Regions from separate parts of the Blautia sp. MSK.20.85 genome, predicted to be linked through region 3. Evidence: predicted binding sites of a transcription regulator. Region 3 holds the regulator's gene; each other region holds the start of a gene.

Region 1 (6,466 bases), on a different contig from region 3:
ACTTACGGTGCGGACGGACTCTTTGTGGATGAAGATCACCATGTGTATCTCACTGAGGGGATGAAAGAGCGGTTCAGCCTGCTTGCGGATTCCTACAGCGTGGAGGATATCATCGAATAAACGTAAGTTTCAAAGCAGTTTGACGGTATTTACGGTAGTAACCCCTGGAAAGGTTTCTATAAATATTTCATATTTTTAGGAGGAATAAGTAATGCATAAGTGGAATTTACTGAAAAAAACGGCTCCCTGCATCTTAAGTCTTGCAGTGGCAGCAACAAGTTTTCCTACAGCTGTAATGGCAACAGACCTGGACAGCAGCATTGTAGCAGACGAAACCGAGCAGAGCGATGAGGAAGAGATTGCTGAGGTTTCCGATTACGAGGCAGCTGCGGGAGAGGCTGCTGATGCAGAAGAAATTGCGGCAGAGGACCAGAGCGCTGATGAGATCACAGAGGAAAGCGCAGCAGAGAATACGGAGGAAGAAGCTTCCGGTGCAGACGAATTTACAGCAGCAGAAGATGAGACAGAGGCATTTGCGGATTCTGATGAACTTCAGGGAGAGTATCAGTATGTGTATGCAGGCCTGACCTGGGCAGAGTACTGGGCATCTGAAGGTGTGTATGCAGCAGGAGATACAACTTCTTCTGAGGAATTGGACGGCCATAAGGAACTTGACAAAGGTGCTTTTGATACGGTAACAAGAGCAACTACAAACCATGGACTTCACAGAGGAAGCTTCCAGACAGAGACAACTATCGTGGCAGAGGACGGAAGCAGATATCCGATCGCAACATGGGTGGATCAGAATACTATCAAGCTGACAGACGGAAAAACTGTAGGATTTAAAAAAGGAACCATTACAAAAGCAGACGGAACAACCGTAGATATGGATCATTATGAAGTATATGGCCTGAAATACGTTCCGGTTGCTGTAAGAACAGAAGATTATGCAGCATTTTGCCAGAAATACAACGTAGTTACCAATGATGGTGTACTGGAAGGTGGATATGGTGAGGTACAGCTGAGCGCCTATACAGCAACAGCAGCAGTAACAGCAGATACCAACGGTCTGAAATATGCAGTGAAAAACGGCGACAGCTTTACATTTGAGGCAAGAAAAACAGGAGCAGATTCCGGAATCAAGGATCAGGCTCAGAAAACAGCGACAAATGTAACACCGACTGTAAAAGATGCAAGCGGAAGCTACGGAGAATTCCTCCGTGTAGATATTACAGGAGACGGATACGGAGATCTTGGAGCAAACATGCAGGCAGTACGTTGGGATTACTGTGGAGATGACGCTACAGGAACAAAGGTGCTGAGATCTTTCGGAACCAAGTTTGCGGCAGATAACTGGATGCATAAAGCCATGGGAATCCAGCTTGGACTTACCGATTCTTTAAGATGCCAGCTTCCGGAAGGAACAGACGGAACCGGATACTGGAGACTGACCGTATATGCACTTGGCTATGCAGACTACAGCTTTGTAGTACAGGCTACAGATGCAAATATTGTAAAACCAGCGGAAAATCCGGCAGACACAACAGCTCTTACAAAAGAGGTCGAAACAGCAAAAGCACTTGCGGAAAACGATTATACAAAAGAATCCTGGACAGCAATGCAGACAGAGCTTCAGGAGGCAGAGGAGCTTCTTGCAAGAGAAGACGCAACACAGGCAGAAGTTGACGAGGCACTTGAGCATCTTAAAGCCGCAGAGGCAGCACTTGTAAAAGTGACAGTTACTCTTGACAAAACATCAGCAACTGTTTACACAGGAAAAACAGCTTCTCTGAAAACAACTTCCAATGATGCAGCTAAAACAGTAACTTATACAACCAGCAACAATGCAGTTGCGACAGTAAGCAGCACAGGTGTTGTAAAAGGTGTGAAAGCCGGAACAGCAGTGATCACAGCAACTTGTGGAAACGCAACAGCAACCTGCAAAGTAACTGTAAAAGCTCCATCTGTAAAATTCGCAAAGAAATCTGCAGTTGTTTACAAAGGAAAAACAGCCACTGTAAAAGCAACACTGGCCGGAGTATCTTCTGTAACATACAAGAGCAGCAATACAAAGATCGCAACAGTAAACAGCAAGACAGGTACCGTAAAGGGAATCAAAGCCGGAACTGTAACGATCACAGCAACAAGCGGAAAACTGAAAGCAACCTACAAGCTGACAGTTAAGAACCCGACCTTTACACTTACAAAATCCTCTGCAACAATTGCAAAAGGAAAAACAACAACCATCAGATCCAAAGCAACACCAGTATCCACTGTTACATACACAACCAGCAACAAGAAAGTTGCAACCGTAACAGGCAAAGGTGTTGTAAAAGGAATCAGCAAAGGTAAAGCAACCATCACAGTTAAATGCAACGGAATTACAAAGAAATTTGTGGTAACTGTTAAATAATACAACGGTTCATCAAAGAGTAGGAACCTCTGCCGCAGGTATACGGAAATATCTGCGGCAGAGGTCTGCTCATTTTCTGTGGCGGTTCGGAAAATGACCGGAAACGCCGTAAAGAGCATATACCTGACAGAAGCCGCACAAAAAGAGGGGAGAAAAAGAATTATGGAAAAAGATTTAAAAGACAAAAAGCCAGCTGAAAATGGCACACCCAAAGTACCCTGGCCAAAACTGATCCCTGCAGCTGCTGTCATTGCGGCACTTGTATTTTCAGGTATAAAAGCACAGGGCTCTGATGAAAGTACGGAATCTGTCCCGAAGGCAGATTCGACGGTAATGTCTGCGTCCGAACTGGAAAAATATTTCGGATATGAAGAGGAAACTTCTGTTTCCGGCGCCAGCACGGCAGACAACAAAAAGAGCAGTACGCCAAAGAAAACCACATCAAAAAAAAGTACGAAAAAAACAGCAGCAAAAAAAAGTTCAGGAAAAAGAACTGTATCAGAATCTGCAAAAAACAGTGGCGGTGCAGCCGGCCAAGGATCTACTCAGACACCGGTGGCAGATGTTCCGGCCAATGGATATAAAGACGGAGTTTACGAAGGAACCGGAACCGGATTCGGAGGAACCATTCGTGTGCGTGTAACAATCAGCGGAGGAAGGATCGCGGCGATCGATATTCTGGATGCATCCGGGGAGACTGCTTCTTATTTTGCATCTGCCCAGGGAGTGATCAGCAAAATGATCGCGGGAAATACACCAAATGTAGATGCAGTCAGCGGAGCAACCTATTCTTCCAACGGAATTATCCAGGCAGTACAGAATGCGTTATCCCAGGCAGCGGCAGATGGAAGCAGCCAGCAGGTCACCCCTGCACCTGTGGCAACCTCCACACCAACGCCAACAAAAGCCCCTTCAAAGAAACCAAAGCCAACTGCAAATCCAGATCCTGACAGTCCGAAAAAATATCTGGATGGTACATACAAAGCATCCGCAAAAGGTTACAGCGGAGATGTAAAAGTGACCGTAACCATCAAGGATGGAATCATCACAGCGGTAAAACAGGAAAACTCAGATACTCCGATGTTTTTTGAAAAAGCGTGGAGTGTGCTGGAAGAGCAGATTGTGGGAACGAATTATGTAGACGATATTGATACCGTCAGCGGAGCAACCTACTCCTCCAACGGAATTCTGAATGCTGTGAAAAAGGCTCTGAAGTCTGCGCTTAATCCAGAATATGGAAAGAAAGTAACTCCAACTCCGACAAAGAAACCGACACCAAAGCCAACGGCAACACCGAAACCAACGGCAACGCCGAAGCCGACCGCAACTCCGGTTCCAACGGCAACACCGGAACCTACAACCGATCCGGATGACCCAAATGTAACACCGACTCCAGATCCGGAGAATCCTGATGTAACACCGGAGCCTACCGAAGATCCGGAACCGACCCCTGCAGGAATGTATAATGACGGAACTTATCAGGGCTCAGCTTTTGGATATGGTGGCAAAACAAGACTGACCGTAACCATCTCCGGAGGTCAGATTGTTGAGATTACACAGACGAATAATGATACTCCGGAATTCTTTAATGAGGCATGGAATACCATTTATCCGCAGATTATGGCAAACCAGACTGCAGATGGTATTGATACTGTCAGTGGTGCGACACTCTCATCCGAGGGCATTCTCGGAGCAGCGCAGAAAGCACTTGCACAGGCAAAAAAATAACCGAATTAACTGCAAAGCAGTTATTCGGTTATGAGCAAGTAGCGAATGCGGATTGCGAATATCTGCTTGACTATAACCAATACTCTTGATCTAAGTCAAAGTCCCCGGGAACTTCACAAAATCCAGGAAGTTCCCGGGGTTTTTGCATCTATATATAAACGCATAATCCACTTTTTTACTCTTGTATCGACAAAAAAATAACATATAAATGCACAGAATAATATATAAAAATACAGAATATACAAAAAGAATTTTGAATTACATCAATAATTAACGCAAAATCCATTAAAAAATCCAGTCATAATTTTATTGCGTACACCAATGTTTTATGTTATGTTTGAGTAGATACAATTAAAATCGTTATTTATGTGACAAACAACGCTGAAAGGAGAACAAACATGAGCAGTAAAATTACGATCATCGGAGCAGGAAGTGTAGGAGCAACTATCGCTTATACCTTATCACAGAGGAGTATTGCATCAGAGATCGTTCTGATCGATATTAACAAAGATAAGGCTGAAGGTGAGGTTATGGATATTGAGCAGGGAACCAGTTTCCGTGAGCCGATCTCCATCGTGGCAGGAGATTACCCGGATGCTGCAGATTCTGACATTGTGATCATCACTTCCGGTATTGCCAGAAAACCGGGACAGACTCGCATCGAGCTGACACAGACCAACGTCAACATTATGAAGAGTATTACTCCGGAGATCGTAAAGGTGGCTCCCAAAGCGCTTTATATTATCGTAAGTAATCCATGTGATGTTATGACTTATGCATTTGCAAAGCTTTCCGGACTGCCGGAAAATCAGATCCTTGGTTCCGGAACCGCCCTGGATACGGCCCGTCTCCGCTGCAGACTTTCTCAGCACTACGGTGTATCTGAGAAAAACATCCACGCCTATGTATTCGGAGAGCATGGAGATACTTCCTTTGTACCGTGGTCCAGAGCCTTTGTTGCAGGTGCGACCCTTGATGAGTTTGACAAGATCGTTCATGAGGATCAGAAAGATCTGCAGCCACTTGACAGAGAAGAGGTTCTGGAGTATGTTCATACTTCAGGATCAACTGTGATCGCCAAGAAGGGTGCTACATTTTATGCGGTAGCCGTATCTGTTTGCAGACTTTGCTCGCTTCTTCTTGCAGCATCTGATACAATAGTCAGTGTATCAACCATGCTTCACGGAGAGTACGGTGTTGAAGACGTATGTCTTAGTACCATGGCTTCTATCGGACCGGAAGGTGTAAAACGTATCGTTCGTGTTCCGCTGACCGAGGAGGAGACAGAGAAGCTTCATGCAAGCGCCAATGCTCTGAAGGACGTGATCGCACAGATTGATCTTTGATAAATGTCAGAAGCTGTGTAAAGAGGGAAATGCAGCCTCAGGCAAATTTGAAACAACGGGAGAAAGATAAAAATGGATATTATTCAGGTAATTACCAGAGAATTGAACGTTGAGAAATGGCAGGTCGAGGCAGCAGTCAAACTGATCGACGAAGGCTGCACCATTCCTTTTATTTCCAGATACCGCAAAGAAGCAACCGGTACACTCAATGACGAACAGCTTCGTAACCTTAACGAAAGACTTGCCTATTTAAGAAACCTTGAGGACAAAAAAGCCCAGGTTCTCGGAAGCATCGAGGAACAGGGCAAGCTGACTCCGGAACTGAAGAAACAGATCGAGGCAGCGCAGACACTTGTAGTGGTAGAAGATCTTTACCGCCCATATCGGCCGAAACGCCGTACAAGAGCTATCATTGCCAGGGAAAAAGGCCTGGGACCGCTGGCGGATATCATTCTTCTTCAGATGACGAAGAAACCTCTTGAGGAAGAGGCGAAAGCATTTCTTTCAGAAGAGAAAGAAGTCAAAACTGTGGAAGAAGCCATCAGCGGCGCCAGGGATATCCTTGCGGAACATATTTCTGATGAGGCAGACTACCGTATCAGCATCCGTAAAAGAACCATGGATAAAGGAACGATCTGTTCCGTTGCGAGAGATGAGAAAGAGCAGTCCGTATACGAGATGTATTATGATTTCGAGGAGCCGGTGAAGAAGCTTGCCGGCCATCGTGTCCTTGCCCTGAACCGTGGTGAGAAAGAGAAATTCCTCACTGTAAAGATCCTTGCACCTGAGGAAGAGATCATCCGCTATCTGGAGAAACAGGTGATCGTCCGCGACAATCCCAATACCACACCGGTGCTGAAAGAAGCCATTGAGGACAGCTACAAACGTCTCATCGGACCGGCCATTGAGCGTGAAATCCGAAGTGCCCTTACAGAGGCAGCAGAAGACGGTGCTATCCATGTCTTTGGCAAAAACCTGG
Region 2 (6,466 bases), on a different contig from region 3:
GATCCGGCCAACTGACTGATGGATCCTGTACCGCATAAAAATGGTGCTTCTGCTTATTGCGTATTGATCCTATGCCTAGTATCTTCCGGATCACTTACCCTGAATATCTAGTATCTGTCGGACTCTCTGTCTTTCTCTGAATCGTACTCGTCGGATGTTTTGTTTCCGTAACTGTTGCCGTAGCTGTTTTTGGAACTGTTTTTAGAAGAATTTCTGGAGCTGTTTCTGGAACTGTTTTTTCCGCAGTTTCTGGAATCACTTTCCCCGTAATTTTTTCCCGCATAATTGGACTCATTTCTGTCTGTTTCGTAATTTTTCGCCATTTGAATTACCTCCTGATGAAGTTGATTTTTGCGGCTTTCTGAAGCTTTCTGCCGCTTTTTATTACAGGAAATAGTATCCCAAAAAGTTTGGAGATTATTCGCCAAAATGATATTGCTTTTTTTTCCAGTTTATATTATAATCATTCTTGTAAAAAGAATTTACCCTTCAAAAATTTTTTTTACATAACCCCTTATTTAATTATTTATACTCCCCTCGAAACACCCGGTAGCTCCCCTACCGGGTGTTTCTCTATGCAAAGAACAGGCCGCCGGAACGACCTTATCATTGTCGTTCCGGCGGCCTGTTTTTTATCCATTGATGGGGTTCACATGCACCATGCAGTGCTTTACGTCTTTGAATTTATCTTCGATGGTATGATGCACATTTTCCGCAATATCATGTGCATCGTTGAGGGATATTTCTCCTGCCGCCGCGATCTCGATATCCACGTACATTTTGGATCCGAAAAGGCGGGTTCGAAGAAGATCCACTCTTCTGACGCCCGGCACCTTGAGGATCTCACGGCGCATCGATTCTTCGGTTTTTGCATCACAGGAGTGATCTACCATCTTGTCAATAGCATCCCTGAAAATATCGATCGCAGCTTTGGCGATCATAAAGCAGATCACGATACTGGCAACAGGATCCAGGATGGGGTATCCCAGTCTTGCTCCGAAGATACCCACAAAGGCTCCGATAGAGGAAAGTGCATCAGAGCGGTGATGCCATGCATCTGCCATCAGTGCTCCGGAATTGATCTTCTTCGCAGCACCTCTTGTGTACCAGAACATCCACTCTTTTGTCACGATGGATACCACTGCCGCGATCAGCGCAAGGGTTCCAGGGATGGCGATCGTTCCGCCGGATGTACTTTTTACAATATCACGGACACCGGTAATGCCGATGCCAAGACCTGTTACAAGCAGCATCCCCGCAAGAACAATGGAAGAAACGCACTCCATTCTCTCATGTCCGTACTGATGCTCCTTGTCCGATTTTTTTGCAGAAAGATGGACACCGATGATAACAATAAAAGTACTTCCCACATCGGATGCAGAATGGATCGCATCAGAAATCATCGCTCCGGAATGCGCCGCAATACCGGCGATAAGTTTAAATATGGATAACAGCAGATTTACCAGGATACTGATCCCGGACACCTTCATCGCCGTCTGCTGTTCCCATGAGCTTTCTTTATCTGTGTCGTGTATAATCGTTTCGTTTTTTGTGTGTTCCATAAACAGGACCTCCTTTTGATTAGCATATGATTCTGGTCTTTCTTATGGCACAACATTTTCCGTGAAAAAACCGGCGGTTCTTTCACTACTCGCTGAACTGCGATTTCCGCCGGTGTTCTTTCTTATCTACATAGGGATCTCCCAGTTTCTACCTTCTGTTCCATCCATATTTTTGCAGTAAAAAAGACATACCTGCGAAACATACACTGTCCCGCAGATATGTCTGAAAGTAAAGCGGATACTCATCTTCCGCTTCACTACATATTCATGAATGCAATTGTTTCACAATTTGCGTTCAAATCCATATCCGCTGCCGCTTCCTGCGGCCCGGCCCCACGCCCTCAGATAAATACTCTGTTTCTGAATGGCGTCGCCTGCTCAGTTTGTACTGTTGATCTCGCATCCTGTTCGAATGTAATGCAGTGCAAAGAGAATTTTTACAGTCTTGCGGGTCTTCCGCTTGACTTCCCAGAAAGGATACACCTTGCACCATCTGTTAGTCAAGCCAAAGATTTTTTATATTTTATAGTAGGATTTTAAGGTATTACAGATATTATAAAACCGGGAGCGGATAAATCCACTCCCGGTCAAATCTACGATCTGTATTCAGTTGGAATGATCGATTATGCCTGCGGGCCAGCAGCAACGAGTGCTTTACCAGCAGCATTTCCTTCATATTTAACAAAGTTCTTAACGAATCTTGCAGCAAGATCTTTAGCCTTTGTCTCCCACTCTGCAGCGTCTGCATATGTGTCACGTGGGTCAAGGATTGCAGGATCTACGCCTGGAAGCTCTGTCGGAACCTCGAAGTTGAAGAATGGGATCTTCTTTGTCGGAGCTTTAAGAATAGATCCGTCAAGGATAGCATCGATGATACCACGAGTATCTTTGATGGAGATACGTTTTCCAGTTCCGTTCCATCCTGTGTTAACGAGGTATGCTTTCGCACCGCTCTTCTCCATTTTCTTAACGAGCTCCTCAGCATATTTTGTCGGGTGAAGCTCAAGGAATGCCTGTCCGAAGCAAGCGGAGAATGTAGGAGTAGGCTCTGTGATTCCACGCTCTGTACCAGCAAGTTTAGCTGTGAATCCGGAAAGGAAGTAGTACTGTGTCTGCTCCGGTGTCAGGATAGATACTGGAGGAAGTACGCCGAATGCATCTGCGGACAGGAAGATAACTTCTTTAGCTGCCGGTGCAGAAGATACCGGGCGAACGATGTTCTCGATGTGGTTGATCGGGTAGGAAACACGTGTGTTCTCTGTTACGCTCTTGTCAGCGAAGTCGATCTTTCCATCTTTATCAAGTGTTACGTTCTCAAGAAGAGCGTTTCTCTTGATCGCATTGTAGATGTCCGGCTCAGACTCTTTGTCAAGGTTGATAACCTTAGCGTAGCATCCACCCTCGAAGTTGAATACTCCGTTGTCATCCCAGCCGTGCTCGTCATCACCGATCAGGAGACGCTTAGGATCTGTGGAAAGTGTTGTTTTACCTGTTCCGGAAAGACCGAAGAAGATTGCTGTGTTCTCTCCGTTAAGGTCTGTGTTTGCAGAGCAGTGCATGGAAGCGATGCCCTTAAGCGGCAGATAGTAGTTCATCATGGAGAACATACCTTTCTTCATCTCTCCGCCGTACCATGTATTTACGATAACCTGCTCACGGCTTGTAATGTTGAACATTACAGCTGTCTCAGAGTTAAGACCCAGCTCTTTGTAGTTCTCAACTTTAGCCTTGGATGCGTTGTAAACAACGAAATCTGGCTCAAAGTTCTCAAGCTCCTCAGCTGTTGGCTGAATGAACATGTTTGTTACGAAGTGTGCCTGCCAAGCAACCTCAACGATGAAACGGATAGCCATACGTGTATCTTTGTTAGCTCCGCAGAATGCATCTACTACGAAAAGTCTCTTGTTGGAAAGCTCTTTCTTAGCAAGATCTTTAACTGCAGCCCATGCTTCCTGAGTTGCCGGATGGTTATCGTTTTTGTACTCATCGGATGTCCACCAAACTGTGTCTTTGGAGTTCTCATCCATAACGATATATTTGTCTTTAGGGGAACGTCCTGTGTAGATACCTGTCATTACGTTGACAGCACCAAGCTCGCTGACCTGACCTTTCTCAAATCCCTCAAGCTCTGGTTTGGTCTCTTCCTCGAATAATGTCTCGTAAGAAGGATTGTACACGATCTCAGTTGTTCCGGTAATACCATACTTTGTTAAATCGATTTTTGCCATCTTAACATTTACCTCTCTTCTTTAATAGTAATTATGATAGCCACCTACTCTTGCAGGTTCTCGTCATCCTGCCATAGGAATTGGTCATTCCAACATCCCTATCCACAATTATACATAAATTGTACGTAAAAGCAACCAAAAAAATTCATTTTCCGCAAAAAAATGATAAATCTTTAACAGTGACGTTTTGGTACTGTCAGATTTTACTCCATCTATACTTGACTTTTTCAGAATAATGGCTACAATATATCTGATTATAGTTATTATATATATTTATAATAGCAACTATATGATTTTAATATATAGAAAGAAGTGATTTCTGTGTCAGATATTCCGGTTAAACGTAATCATATGAAAATCCCCTGGCACAACTACGTAAGCGCCAGGAACAGCCAGCCCATCACCGAGGCTTCTCTTTCCGAAAAAGCTTCCCTGATCGGCCGTACAGGCATGATGCTTCTCTCCTGTGGGACCGGTGCTTGGCGGGTACGGAGTTCCATGAATACATTGTCAGAAGCACTTGGTATCACCTGCTCCGCAGATATCGGACTGATGTCCATAAGCTACACCTGCTTTGACGGTGAGAGCAGTTTTTCCCATGCACTTAGTCTGACTACCACCGGCGTAAATACTTCCAGACTGAACAGGCTGGAACATTTTGTCAGTGATTTTCCTGCGGAGGGTATCCATATGAGCGGTGAAGCACTGCACAGTCAGTTAGATGAGATCGAGCGGATCCACGGGCTTTATTCCCCTGCCGCCCTGGGACTAGCTTCTGCACTGGCCTGTGGTGCATTTACTTTTCTTCTGGGCGGTGGCCCGCTGGAAATGATCCTGGCTTTTGCAGGCGCAGGCATCGGAAACGCCATCCGCTGCAAGCTTGGCAAGCATCATTTTACTCTGTTTATGTGCATTGCAGTTTCTGTTTCCTCAGCCTGTCTTGTATATGCAGGCTTCCTGAAGCTGGCAGAGCTTCTGTTCCACATTTCCGTCCAGCATGAGGCCGGATACATCTGTTCCATGCTGTTTATCATTCCGGGCTTTCCGTTTATCACAAGCGGGATCGACCTTGCCAAGCTGGATATGCGTTCCGGTCTGGAACGACTGGCCTACGCCATTATTGTTGTAATGGTGGCTGCTGTCTCTGCCTGGCTGATGGCACTGCTTCTTCATCTGAAGCCTGTAGATTTCCTGCCTCTGGAGCTTTCGGCAGCTCAGAGGATCCTGTTCCGGCTTCTGGCAAGCTTCTGCGGGGTATTCGGCTTTTCGGTCATGTTCAACAGCCCTGTCCGTCTAGCCGCAGCTGCCGCCTTCATCGGCGCACTGTCCAACACTTTACGTCTGGAGCTTGTTGATCTTGCCGGTTTCCCACCTGCTGCCGCGGCTTTTTTCGGAGCACTGACAGCCGGACTTCTGGCCTCCCTCATTAAAACAAAAGTGGGATATCCCAGGATTTCCATTACCGTGCCATCCATTGTGATCATGGTTCCCGGACTTTATCTCTACCGGGCGATCTACAATCTGGGGATCATGTCCCTGAATGTTTCCGCCTCCTGGTTTGCAGCTGCGATCCTGATCATCGTTGCTCTTCCCCTGGGCCTTATTTTCGCCAGGATCCTTACGGACAAAATGTTCCGCTACTGCACCTGATGGGCATACAAAAAGGACTGCTTTCTGTAGCTTCCGGTCATCAGCTATCTTTCTGATAACCGGAGCAATACAAAAGCAGTCCTTTTTTATACACTCTATTTCATTACGATCTCATCAGCGATCCCGATCATTTTTTCCAGGCGGTCCGCAAATTTATGGATGGGTAGAAAAACTCCCAGTCCGTCATAACGTTTGCCACCATCCTCCACAGAATCCTGCCCATAATACACAAAAGCTCTTGGAAGCTTCTTCTGAATTGCCATCATGATATCCCATACAGCCGCATAGGCCTGTGCCTCCGTTTCCTTTTCCCTTACGCTGTCCGGAAGCTCATACACCAGCAGCACACCGATATGTTCGCCCATTTTGTACTCTTCTACTTCCATGGTATCTTCATCATAGGCATGGCGCTTCCGGTAGCCATACGCCAGATACATCTTTACGCCCTGCTTCTCCCTGTATATCCTGCGGAACCGGTCGTAATCCCTGTCACTTACATGAATTCCCTTTTCCCGCAGAAAATTTCCTTTTTCATCTGTGAGAAACACCGGATTCTCCTGTCCATCTGCATTGAACCTGAACGGTGCCAGAAAAGAATTTCGCAGAAGATCAAACATACTGTTCTGGCAGATTGCCATAAGGAGAGCTGTCAGATCACGGTTTTTATATGCGTCCAGCAATGCATAGGCGAATTTTTCCGGAGGAAGATATCCGCATTCTATGTCTGTATCCGCATCCATGGATTCATAGAAGGTCTCCGTCAGCCGTCTGCACGCCTCCGGATCCTTCAGGATCTTTTCAAATAAAAGCTCCGCCTTTTCCTCTCTTGGGAATAATGTGCTGTTTTCCACAATTCCTCACCCTTTCTAATCTCTATGTTTACTGGAAAACATCAGAATAAAGCTGATCAGAAGCAAAACATCCGATACCCAGATTGCCGGGATCCCCAGCCTCATGGACAGATTTCCTCCGCCACCGGCTCCAATGGCAAAAAAGAAAATTATTCCGAAATAATAAAGAGCCTGC
Region 3 (6,466 bases):
ATGGCTCCATATATGGAAGAATGGAAAAAACGAGGATTTGTTCCGGACGGAATTTACACGGGATTTCTCTCGGATGAGAAACAGGCCGATAAGATCCTGAAATTTATTGATACATTTGCAGGAGAGGATACGCTGATCCTGACAGATCCGGTAATGGGAGATGACGGAGCAGTTTATCCCATCTATACAGAAGAACTTTGCAGCAGATTTCGGGAACTGGCCAGACGTTCCTATGTGATCACCCCAAATCTGACAGAAGCATTGCTCCTTCTTTATGGGAAAAATAAAATGGAAGAAATCTGGAAGGAATTTCAGAGTTTTTCCGGTGAGGAACGGCTGGCACAGATCAGGGAAACCGGATACAGACTTGCAAAGAGATTTTCTCTTCCTGCGGTCGTGATCACCGGAGTGGATCACCGGGAAGAGGACGAGCCACTGAAAATGGGAAATCTTGTTCTGGAAAAAGAAAAGTGCTCCTGGGTATTCGCCGGGAAAACAGGTGGCAGTTATTCCGGTACCGGAGATCTTTTTGCCTCTGTACTCAGTGCGGGGCTGGTGAAGGGATATCCTATGGAAAACTGTGTAAACATGGCAGTGGATTTTATCTCTGCTTCTATCCGGGACGCAGTGGAAGAGGGAACAGACCGTAATGATGGTGTATGTTTCGAACAGCAGCTTGGCAGACTGATCCGTTAGATCAGAAATGGCTTATGGTGAAGGAGGAAATAGAATGATTTCTGCAGAAGAACAGAAAAAAGTGGCAGATCTTGTAAAACAGACAAAAGATCTTATCCTGAAAGAGATGGATGAGGAAGAAGTGATGATAAAAGGTGCTGCCAATTATGTGACAAATGTAGATCTGGCTGTACAGAACTTTCTGAAAGAAGAACTTGGAAAGGTTTTTCCGGAAATTTCCCTGATCGCGGAAGAGAAAGAGAATCTGGGGCTTTCAAAGGAGGAAACCTACTGGATCCTTGATCCTATTGACGGAACCACCAATCTGATCCGTGATTTTCATATGAGTGCTGTGGCACTGGGACTTTATGAAAAAGGCGAGATCGTTTTTGGAATTGTTTACAATCCTTTTACTGATGAAATGTTCCAGGCGGCAAAAGGGGAAGGTGCTTATCTTAATGGCAGAAAGATCCAGGTATCGGATACTCCGGATTTTGGTGATGCGGTTATTTCCTATGGTTCCACTCCTTATAAAAAAGAGGAAGCCAGAAATCTGTTTCCCATTTTTTACAGCATTTTTATGAAATGCGGGGATTTCCGACGTACCGGTTCTGCAGAACTTGACATGTGTTATGTTGCCTGCGGAAGAGAGCATGGATATATTGAACGTGACCTGAAACCCTGGGATTATTCCGCGGGAACAGTTATCCTCCGTGAAGCCGGCGGTGTAGTAAAGAATTGGAAAGGTGAAGAACCATCTTATCTTAAAAATGAAGACATTCTTGCCTGTGTGCCTCAGTTTGAAGAGAATCTTCTGAAGGAACTGTTATAAACGGACAGATGTAGCGCCGGATCAACCGGCAAAAAGAGCTGACCATCAGGCCAGCTCTTCCCATTTTTCATAAAGTTCTTCCAGTTCTTCGGCGATAGCTGCTTTTTCACGGCTCAGTTTGGTACATTCCGCAACGTTAGTACAGACATCCGGGAGAACCATGGTTTCATCAATTTCGCTGTCTCTTGTTTCCAGTTCTTCAATGCGGGCTTCTACTTTTTTCAGTTCGGCTTCCCGCTTTCTTTTTTTGGCCTGTTCTTCTTTCATCTGCTGCCAGGAAAGCTTGTTTTCGGAAACGGCCTTTTCTTCTGATGGCGCTTCCAAAGAGTCACTTCCCGGAGCGTAAGCACTGGTCAGCTCTTCTTTTTTCTCCAGATAATAGTCATAATCACCGATGTAATTTACTACGGCCTGGTTGGTAAGCTCCATGATCCGGGTTGCGGTCTGGTTGATAAAGTAACGGTCGTGAGAGACATAAAGGACGGTACCGGTGTAGCTTACCAGCGCTTCCTCGAGGATTTCCTTGGAAGCAATGTCCAGATGGTTGGTAGGCTCATCCAGGATCAGGAAATTGGCTTCGGAAAGCATCAGCTTGGCAAGAGAAACACGACCTCTTTCTCCACCGGAAAGTGCGGAGATTTCTTTAAATACATCATCCCCGGTAAAGAGGAATGCTGCAAGCATATTTCGGATCTCTGTTTCGGTAAGAGTTGGATACGTGTCGGAAATTTCCTGAAAAATAGTTTTATCCATATGAAGAACATGATGTTCCTGGTCATAATATCCGATCTGAACTTTGGAACCCAGGGAAAACTTGCCGGCATCTGCCTCGATAAGTCCGTTGATGATCTTCAGCATCGTTGTTTTTCCGGTTCCGTTATTGCCGATAAGAGCTACACGTTCCCCTCTCTTGATATCAAAAGAAATATCAGAAAACAGGGTCTGCCCCGGGAAGGATTTGGAAAGTTCCTCCACATGGAGTACATCATTTCCGCTTAATACACGCGGTTCCAGGGAAATACGCATACGGTCCTGGATTTCCAGAGGTTTTTCGATACGCTGTACACGGTCCAGCATCTTCTCGCGGCTTTCTGCACGCTTGATGGATTTTTCGCGGTTAAAAGATTTCAGTTTGGCAATGACTGCTTCCTGATGTTTGATATCTCTCTGCTGGTTTAAGTACGCCTTGTACTGGGCATCGCGCAGCTGCGCCTTCTTAAGGGCATAGGCGGAGTAGTTGCCGCTGTAGACACGTGTCTGTCCGGCTTCGATCTCCACAACTTTGGTGACGACTTTATCCAGAAAATAACGGTCATGGGAAACGATGAAAACAGCTCCCGGATAATTCAGAAGATAAGTTTCCAGCCAGGAGATGCTTTCCATATCCAGGTGGTTGGTAGGCTCATCCAGAAGAAGGATATCCGGCTTGGAGAGAAGCATCTTTCCAAGTGCCACACGGGTTTTCTGGCCTCCGGAAAGTTTCTCGATCTGTTTGTCGTAATCTTCTTCCGTGAAACCAAGACCCTTCAGGACACCGGTGAGCTCACTTTTGTAAGCATAGCCGTTTTCCAGTTCAAACTGATGGGTGAGGCGGGTATATGTCTCCATCAGGCGGTTCAGGTCATCGCCTTTTACGGTATTCATTTCCTGCTCCATATTACGGATACGGCGTTCCATATCGATAATATGCTGTTTGGTGGTAAGAAGCTCTTCGTAGATGGTATGGTGTCCGTGGATATCCTGGTACTGGGCAAGATAGCCGATATTTTTGTCCCGGGCAAGTACTACCGTGCCGGAATCCGCGGAAATCTCCTGCATGATGATACGAAGAAGAGTAGTCTTTCCAACACCGTTACATCCGATAAGAGCTGCCTTTTCCCGGTCTTCAATATGAAAAGATGCATCATTTAAAATTACTTTTTCGCCAAAAGCTTTGCATATATTCTGACATGATAAAATCATAAAAACTGTCCTCCTGTATAAAGAATTATCCCTGAATAGTAAATAAACAGGGAAAATCCTCCACTTATTATAACGGAAACCGCCAGGAATTCAAAGAAAAAATCAATTTTTTAAAAAAATATGAAGAAATTTGTACATAACTTACAAGTTTGATTGACAGGAAAATGTCAATTCGGTATAATTAACCTAGTGTAAAGTAAGGAGGGAAACTATCGTGGAGACAAAACAAATCTCGAAAGCGGTGATTAAGCGTCTGCCACGCTATTACCGCTACTTAGGAGAGCTGATGGAAGACAATGTAGAGCGTATTTCTTCCAATGAATTAAGTAAGAAGATGCATACCACAGCTTCTCAGATCCGTCAGGATCTTAATAATTTCGGCGGTTTCGGGCAGCAGGGGTATGGCTATAATGTACATTATCTTTATACAGAGATCGGTAAGATCCTGGGACTGGATATCGCCCACCCGATGATCATCCTGGGTGCCGGTAATCTTGGACAGGCACTTGCCAATTATGTGGATTTTGAGAAAAGGGGATTTAAGCTGGTAGGAATCTTTGACGTAAATCCTGTGCTGGAAGGCATTGCGGTTCGCGGACTTGAGATCCAGATGCTCAGCGAACTTCCATTCTTCCTGAGAGAAAATAACGTAGAGATCGCAATTCTCACTCTTCCGAAGAATAAGGCCAAGGAAATGGCAGATATTCTGGTGGAGAACGGAATCAAGGCAATCTGGAATTTTGCACATCTTGATCTTGAGACACCGGATGATGTGATCGTAGAGAACGTGCATCTTTCTGAGAGCCTGATGACACTGTCTTATAATCTGAGCAAATACAGGCAGGAACATGTAGAGAAATAAATTTTAGCGGGCTGCCGGAAACGGCAGCTTTCTCTGTTAAAGAGGGGAGGCAAAGTGCAGCATGAAAAAAATTGTTACCTGCGAAGAAATGAAGAAGCTGGATAATGCTACGATCCACAAGATCGGGGTTGCTTCTGAAGTTCTGATGGAGCGGGCAGCGTTGAAAGTAGTTGAGGAAACAGAGAAATATCTTGGGAAGAGCGAGAAGATCCTGGTGGTATGCGGGAGTGGAAATAACGGAGGAGATGGTATTGCCATTGCCAGATTATTTCATCTGAAAGGTGTTCGGGCTGAATTTTATATGGCCGGAAACAAAGAAAAAATGACCAGGGAAACGTTGCTTCAGTATAAGATCGCTACAGGTTATCAGGTTCCGGAAGTGAATAACCCGGCCTGGGATGAATATACTACTATAGTAGATGCCGTGTTTGGCGTAGGCCTGGCGCGTCCGATCGAGGGACATTATGCTGAGATCATCCACGAGATGAACAGTGCCCGGGCGAAAAAAATTGCTGTTGACATCCCATCAGGAGTGAACGGAGATACTGGCCTGGAAATGGGAATTGCCTTCAGTGCCGATCTTACCGTTACTTTTGGTTACCGGAAAAGAGGTCTTTGTTTTTATCCGGGAAGGCTGTATGCGGGAAAGATCGTTATAGCTGACATTGGGATCTATGAGCAGGAAGCTGTAAAAGCATCGGCGAGATGTCTGGAGAAAGAAGATCTGAAACTGTTTCCGGAACGTGATCCCGGTGGGAACAAGGGGACTTTTGGAAAGATACTTTTTGTTACCGGAAGTGCAGGAATGTGTGGTGCTGCTTATTTGAGTGCCAGCGCGGCACTTCGGACCGGAGCGGGAATGGTAAAGATCCAGACTGTGGAAGAGAACAGGATTCCTTTGCAGATCCTTCTTCCGGAAGCAATGGTATGCAGCAGGTTTGACGAAGAATCCAACGAACAGCTTCTTTCCTGGTGTGACGTGATCGTCATCGGTCCAGGGCTTGGAACATCGGTGGCAAGCCGTGAGAGAGCACAGTGGTTTCTTACGGCAGCTGCCAGAGAGAAGAAACCGCTGATCCTGGATGCGGATGGACTGAATCTTCTGGCTATGCATCCGCAGTGGAAGGAATTTTTGGGCGGGAATGTAGTCCTGACTCCTCATATTGGAGAGATGAGCCGGCTCTGCGGCAGATCCATTGGAGAAATTCAGGAAACAATCGCACAGACAGCTGTGGATTATGCAAAGGAAACAGGAACGGTATGTGTTCAGAAAGATGCATGTACGGTTGTTACAGACGGCAAAGATGATATTTATCTGAATCTTTCCGGTAATTCCGGAATGGCAACTGCAGGAAGCGGGGATGTACTTGCCGGACTTCTTGCCGGGATCTTATGTATGTATCTGAAAACGGAGGAACAACCCTCCATGGTTTTAAAGGCCGCGTTAGGTGTTTATCTTCACGGACTTTGCGGTGATCTTGCAGCTGCAGAAAAAGGAAAACGCAGTATGCTGGCGGGAGATATCATCGCATATCTGCCCCGGGCTTTAGCGATATGTGAAGAGGAGTCAAAATCATGAAAAAATACGAGAGAGTCAAGGCGCTGGTATCACTGGATGCCATTGCTCACAATTTTGAGGAAATGCATAAAAATGTCAAAGAAGGGACAAAGATCATTGCTGTGATCAAAGCGGACGGTTATGGCCATGGTGCCAGAGCTATTGCACGTCTGATCCAGGATTATGACTATATCTGGGGATTTGCCACGGCTACCGCAGAAGAAGCGCTGGAACTTCGACATGCAGGAATCACCAAGCCTGTCCTGATCCTTGGCCTTGTGTTTGAGGAATACTATGAGGAACTTGCTGCGAATGATGTCCGGATCACAATATCGGATCTTAACACAGCAGTAGAATATGCAAAAGCTGGTGCACGCATTGGAAAAAATGTACATATTCATCTGGCTCTGGATACGGGAATGACAAGGATCGGATATGCGGATATTCCGGAAAACGCGGTAAAGATCGAAGAAATCTCAAAAATCCCGAATCTGGTGATCGAGGGAATGTTTACCCATTTTGCCAGAGCGGATGAGTTTGACCGGTCTCCGGCACTGGTGCAGCTTGACCGTTATCT

The links. The regulator Rex, encoded in region 3, represses fermentation and respiration genes when NADH is low (regulators of the CRP and FNR family bind a similar motif). The targets are predictions, from matches to a motif close to ATTGTTAANTANTTAACAAT.
Region 1: a site for Rex is predicted at 4,498-4,517, ahead of G5B12_RS06105 (L-lactate dehydrogenase). Genes of this name have one in related genera too.
Region 2: a site for Rex is predicted at 3,952-3,971, ahead of pckA (phosphoenolpyruvate carboxykinase (ATP)). Genes of this name have one in related genera too.

Annotation. Positions count from the first base shown of each region.
Region 1 is NZ_JAAIUN010000007.1:125,945-132,410, forward strand. It holds gene G5B12_RS06090 (FAD:protein FMN transferase) at 1-120, shown strand, start outside; gene G5B12_RS06095 (penicillin-binding Tp47 domain C-containing protein) at 212-2,413, shown strand; gene G5B12_RS06100 (FMN-binding protein) at 2,576-4,141, shown strand; gene G5B12_RS06105 (L-lactate dehydrogenase) at 4,540-5,487, shown strand; gene G5B12_RS06110 (Tex family protein) at 5,560-6,466, shown strand, end outside.
Region 2 is NZ_JAAIUN010000044.1:3,611-10,076, forward strand. It holds gene G5B12_RS15960 (hypothetical protein) at 108-323, opposite strand; gene G5B12_RS15965 (cation diffusion facilitator family transporter) at 633-1,562, opposite strand; NiCo riboswitch at 1,767-1,954, opposite strand; gene pckA (phosphoenolpyruvate carboxykinase (ATP)) at 2,186-3,790, opposite strand; gene G5B12_RS15975 (threonine/serine ThrE exporter family protein) at 4,142-5,440, shown strand; gene G5B12_RS15980 (DUF4866 domain-containing protein) at 5,536-6,291, opposite strand; gene G5B12_RS15985 (YoaK family protein) at 6,307-6,466, opposite strand, start outside.
Region 3 is NZ_JAAIUN010000003.1:19,849-26,314, forward strand. It holds gene G5B12_RS02320 (pyridoxamine kinase) at 1-696, shown strand, start outside; gene G5B12_RS02325 (inositol monophosphatase family protein) at 731-1,507, shown strand; gene G5B12_RS02330 (ABC-F family ATP-binding cassette domain-containing protein) at 1,553-3,469, opposite strand; gene G5B12_RS02335 (redox-sensing transcriptional repressor Rex) at 3,684-4,331, shown strand; gene G5B12_RS02340 (bifunctional ADP-dependent NAD(P)H-hydrate dehydratase/NAD(P)H-hydrate epimerase) at 4,393-5,910, shown strand; gene alr (alanine racemase) at 5,907-6,466, shown strand, end outside.